DNA from 2 places in the Streptomyces sp. JN8 genome. Region 1 is predicted to be linked to the other one. Evidence: predicted binding sites of a transcription regulator. Region 1 holds the regulator's gene; the other holds the start of a gene.
What was found. Region 1 encodes HrcA, which represses chaperone genes, less so after heat shock. Its sites were predicted from a motif close to TTNGCACTCNGNNNNNCNGAGTGCNAA; they were not measured.
Positions count from the first base shown of each region.

Region 2: a site for HrcA is predicted at 1,029-1,055, ahead of groL (chaperonin GroEL). Genes of this name have one in related genera too.

Region 1 is NZ_CM147852.1:5,575,431-5,578,261, reverse strand. It holds gene dnaJ (molecular chaperone DnaJ) at 1-809, opposite strand, end outside; gene hrcA (heat-inducible transcriptional repressor HrcA) at 810-1,829, opposite strand; gene ACY0MR_RS24515 (MBL fold metallo-hydrolase) at 1,978-2,706, shown strand; gene ACY0MR_RS24510 (DUF3097 domain-containing protein) at 2,831-2,831, shown strand, end outside.
Region 2 is NZ_CM147852.1:3,823,157-3,825,987, reverse strand. It holds gene ACY0MR_RS16655 (MoaD/ThiS family protein) at 1-234, shown strand, start outside; gene ACY0MR_RS16650 (cold-shock protein) at 643-846, shown strand; gene groL (chaperonin GroEL) at 1,222-2,831, shown strand, end outside.

The DNA of each region.
Region 1 (2,831 bases):
ACCGTGCAGTGCAGGTCGTCACCGCGCCGCTGGAAGGTCTCGTGCGGCGTCTCGTGGATCTCGACGTACAGGTCGCCGGCGGGGCCGCCGCCGGGGCCGACCTCGCCCTCGCCCGCGAGCTGGATCCGGGTGCCGTTGTCGACACCGGCCGGGATCTTGACCGTGAGGGTGCGGCGGGACCGGACCCGGCCGTCGCCCGCGCACTCGGGGCACGGGGTCGGGACGACGGTGCCGAAGCCCTGGCACTGCGGGCACGGACGGGAGGTCATGACCTGGCCCAGGAAGGACCGGGTGACCTGGGAGACCTCACCGCGGCCGCGGCACATGTCGCAGGTCTGCGCGGAGGTGCCGGGCGCGGCCCCCTCGCCGGAGCAGGTCGTGCAGACGACCGCCGTGTCGACCTGGATGTCCTTGGTGGTGCCGAAGGCCGCCTCGTTGAGGTCGATCTCCAGCCGGATCATGGCGTCCTGGCCTCGGCGGGTCCGCGAGCGCGGGCCGCGCTGCTGGGACGTGCCGAAGAAGGCGTCCATGATGTCGGAGAAGTTGCCGAAGCCACCGGCCCCGAAGCCGCCCGCGCCGCCTCCGCCGGAGGCCGACAGCGGGTCGCCGCCCAGGTCGTAGACCTGCTTCTTCTGCGGGTCCGAGAGGACCTCGTAGGCGGCGTTGATCTCCTTGAAGCGTTCCTGCGTCTTCGGATCGGGATTGACGTCCGGGTGCAGCTCGCGCGCGAGCCTCCGGAACGCCTTCTTGATCTCGTCCTGGGACGCGTCGCGGCGCACGCCGAGTACGGCGTAGTAGTCCGTGGCCACTTACGACTCCGCCAGGATCTGTCCGACGTAACGTGCCACTGCGCGTACCGCTCCCATCGTTCCGGGGTAGTCCATGCGGGTCGGTCCGACCACGCCGAGTTTGGCGACTGCCTCGCCGCCCGAACCGTAGCCGACCGAGACGACGGACGTGGAGCTCAGCCCCTCGTGGGCGTTCTCGTGCCCGATCCGTACGGTCATGCCCGATTCCTTGGCCTCGCCGAGCAGCTTGAGGAGCACGACCTGCTCCTCCAGTGCTTCGAGCACGGGCCTGATCATCAGGGGGAAGTCGGGGCCGAAGCGGGTGAGATTGGCGGTACCGCCGATCATCAGCCGTTCCTCGTGCTCCTCGACCAGGGTCTCCAGGAGGGTCGCGAGCACGGACGAGACCGTGGCGCGGTCCTCGATCTCCTCGAAGGACTCGGGAAGGTCCTGCACCAGCTGCGGCACGTCGGCGAACCGGCGGCCGACGACCCGGCTGTTGAGCCGGGCCCGCAGGTCGGCCAGCGAGGTCTCGCCGAACGGCGCGGGGCAGTCCACGACCCGCTGCTCGACGCGTCCGGTGTCCGTGATGAGCACCAGCATCAGGCGGGCCGGGGCCAGCGAGAGCAGCTCCACGTGCCGGACCGTCGAACGGGTCAGCGAGGGGTACTGGACGACGGCGACCTGCCGGGTCAGCTGCGCGAGCAGCCGGACCGTGCGGCCGACGACGTCGTCCAGGTCCACCGCGCCGTCGAGGAAGTTGTGGATGGCCCGGCGCTCGGGCGTCGACAGCGGCTTGACGCCGGCGAGCCGGTCGACGAAGAGGCGGTACCCCTTGTCGGTCGGAATGCGGCCGGCGCTGGTGTGGGGCTGGGCGATGAAGCCCTCTTCCTCCAGGACGGCCATGTCGTTGCGCACGGTGGCGGGCGAGACGCCGAGCTTGTGGCGCTCGGTGAGCGCCTTGGAGCCGACGGGCTCCTCCGTCCCGACGTAGTCCTGGACGATGGCGCGCAGCACCTCGAGCCTGCGTTCGCTGAGCATCGCGCGCACCTCCAGCTGTCGACGTCGTTCCGGTTGCTCCGCTTTTGGCACTCGCCCTGTCCGAGTGCCAGCGATCCCCCGGCCAGTGTACGGCGGCGGGCGTCGCTCCTGGCAAGGTGGCGGCGCCCGCACCCGCTAGCGTCGCCCCATGGACATCGATTGGGAAGCGCACGGATGGGAGCGGCTCGCCGACGGGGTGGGGCGGCGACGGCTGCCGGGCTGGGACGCCACCGTGGGGCTGGTCCTGGGCACACGGGCGGTGCTGCTGTACGACACGGGGTCCTCGCTCGCGGAGGGGGCCGGACTGCGGGCACAGATCGCCGCGCTCACCGGTGGCCGAAAGGTGACGCACATCGCACTCAGCCACCCCCACTTCGACCACGTCCTGGGCACGGCCGTCTTCGCGGGCGCCGAGGTCTTCGGCGCGGTGGGCGCGGACGACCTGCTGGGCGGGGCGCGGGCCCGGGAGGAGATGCGTGCGGACGCGGTCGCGCAGGGCATGGACGCGGAGGCCGCGGAGGCGGCCGCGGACGTCCTGGTCGCCCCGCGGCACGTGGTCTCCGGCGAGTGGACGCTCGACCTGGGCGGCCGGCAGGTCCTGCTGGCCAACGTCGGCCCCGGCCACACGGGCCACGATCTGGTGCTCCTGGTGCCGGGCGAGCGGGAGGTGGTCTTCTGCGGCGACCTGGTCGAGGAGTCCGGCGAGCCGCAGGCGGGCCCGGACGCGATCCCCGCCCGCTGGCCGGACGCGCTCGACCGGCTGCTGCGGCTCGGCGGCGAGGACGCGGTGTACGTCCCGGGGCACGGAGCGGTGGTGGACGCCGCGTTCGTACGACTCCAGCGGGAGGAACTGGCGACGCGCTTCTCCGTCGCATAACGTCGCCCGGATGCGCAGCTACAACCCGGATCTGACACCCCCTTGACCGCACCTCCCGGGGGACGACCCCCGGACCCCCGGCAACACCCCTGACACCGCGCCGCCCCGGACAGGAAGCGACCCCA
Region 2 (2,831 bases), 1.8 Mb from region 1:
GGCGGGCAGTCCGAGGTCCAGGCCGAGGGCGCGACCCTCGCCGAGGTCATCGCGGACCTGGAGAAGAACCACACGGGCATCGCCGCCCGCGTCCTCGACGACCAGGGCAAGCTGCGCCGCTTCGTCAACGTCTACGTGAACGACGACGACGTGCGCTTCGAGCAGGGCCTGGAGACGGCCACCCCGGCCGGCGCCGGCGTCTCGATCATCCCGGCCGTCGCCGGAGGCTGCTGAGCCCCTCCGGGACCACCGGTTGTCCCGTCTCTCTTGAATTGCCCCTTCCGCGCGTAAAAGCGGAAGGGGCAATTCTGCATGGTTGAGCGCGGTAGAGTTGGGGAAGTCCCCTCCGCTGCCCATGCCGGGCGCATATGAGAATGCGTCCCCGCACGACAAGAAGCAGCCAAAGTGTGTGCGCGTTGTGTACCTTCTGCGCGCTTTGCCGGGCCCGACTTGCCCGGTCATCCAAGGGAATCTCCCCAATTCGTCTTTCCAGGGCGCCCAGAATTCTCGCTCGAATGACCTGTTGCAGAGGGCAGTTGGGCAGATACATTCAGCCGCGGTCGACGCGTTCCGGCGCAGGGTCTGACCCGGGTTCCGCGAAGTGCGGGTCCCGCGCAAGGGCCAGTAATAGGGGAGTTAGGCATGGCTCAGGGCACCGTCAAGTGGTTCAACGCGGAGAAGGGCTACGGCTTCATCGCGGTCGACGGTGGTGCGGATGTTTTCGTCCACTACAGCGCGATCCAGATGGATGGCTACCGCAGCCTCGAAGAGGGACAGCGAGTCGAGTTCGAGATCTCGCAGGGCCAGAAGGGTCCGCAGGCGGACATGGTCAAGCTCGCCGTCTGAGCGCGGCGCGATCGGCCACCGACGCAACGCCGTCGAGGGGTCCGCATCCCTGAGGGGATGCGGACCCCTCGCGCGTTCCCCGGCCCCCTCCGCACCGCTCCGTGCCTGGTCCGGAGCCGTTCCGCGCCCCTCGCGCGCCCCTCCCGCCACCCCCCTCCCCGTATCCCGATCATCGAGAGTCGCTTGCACTCTCATAGGGCGAGTGCTAATCATTGGCGTTAGCACTCGGAAGGTGAGAGTGCTACGAGGATCGGGCAGACGAGGCCGCCGGCCGGGTGGGGCAAGGAACCACGCGGAGTCGCGGAGGCCGTCCGTCGCGGGCGTCGGCGCGGTCCTGGAGCGTTATCCACCCCATGTCCGGGAGGACCACTTCACATGGCCAAGATCATCGCGTTCGACGAGGAGGCCCGGCGCGGTCTCGAGCGCGGCATGAACCAGCTCGCTGACGCCGTCAAGGTCACCCTCGGCCCCAAGGGCCGCAACGTCGTCCTCGAGAAGAAGTGGGGCGCCCCCACGATCACCAACGATGGTGTCTCCATCGCCAAGGAGATCGAGCTCGAGGACCCGTACGAGAAGATCGGCGCCGAGCTGGTCAAGGAAGTCGCCAAGAAGACGGACGACGTCGCCGGCGACGGTACGACCACCGCCACCGTTCTCGCCCAGGCGCTCGTCCGCGAGGGCCTGCGCAACGTTGCCGCGGGTGCCAACCCGATGGCCCTCAAGCGCGGTATCGAGAAGGCCGTCGAGGCCGTCTCCGGCGCCCTGCTCGAGCAGGCGAAGGATGTCGAGACCAAGGAGCAGATCGCTTCGACGGCCTCCATCTCCGCCGCCGACACCCAGATCGGCGAGCTCATCGCCGAGGCGATGGACAAGGTCGGCAAGGAAGGCGTCATCACCGTCGAGGAGTCGCAGACCTTCGGGCTCGAGCTGGAGCTCACCGAGGGTATGCGCTTCGACAAGGGCTACATCTCGGCGTACTTCGCCACCGACATGGAGCGCATGGAGGCGTCGCTCGACGACCCCTACCTCCTGATCGTCAACTCCAAGATCTCCTCCGTGAAGGACCTGCTCCCGCTCCTGGAGAAGGTCATGCAGTCGGGCAAGCCGCTGCTGATCATCGCCGAGGACGTCGAGGGCGAGGCCCTGTCGACCCTGGTCGTCAACAAGATCCGCGGCACCTTCAAGTCCGTCGCGGTCAAGGCCCCGGGCTTCGGCGACCGTCGCAAGGCCATGCTGAACGACATCGCCATCCTCACCGGCGGCACGGTCATCTCCGAGGAGGTCGGCCTGAAGCTGGAGAACGCGGGCCTCGACCTGCTGGGCCGCGCCCGCAAGGTCGTCATCACCAAGGACGAGACCACCATCGTCGACGGTGCCGGTGACAGCGAGCAGGTCGCCGGTCGCGTGAACCAGATCCGCGCCGAGATCGAGAACTCCGACTCGGACTACGACCGCGAGAAGCTCCAGGAGCGCCTCGCGAAGCTGGCCGGCGGCGTGGCCGTCATCAAGGCCGGCGCCGCGACCGAGGTCGAGCTCAAGGAGCGCAAGCACCGCATCGAGGACGCCGTGCGCAACGCGAAGGCGGCCGTCGAGGAGGGCATCGTCGCCGGCGGCGGCGTGGCCCTGCTCCAGGCGTCGACCGTCTTCGAGAAGCTCGAGGCCGACCTCGCCGGCGACGAGGCCACCGGTGCCGCGATCGTGAAGCTGGCCCTGGAGGCCCCGCTCAAGCAGATCGCCGTCAACGCCGGCCTCGAGGGCGGCGTCGTGGCGGAGAAGGTCCGCAACCTGCCCGTCGGCCACGGCCTCAACGCCGCGACCAACGAGTACGTCGACCTCATCGCCGAGGGCATCATCGACCCGGCGAAGGTCACGCGCTCCGCGCTGCAGAACGCCGCGTCGATCGCCGCGCTGTTCCTCACCACCGAGGCCGTCATCGCCGACAAGCCGGAGAAGGCCGCCGCGCCGGCCGGCGGCGGCATGCCGGG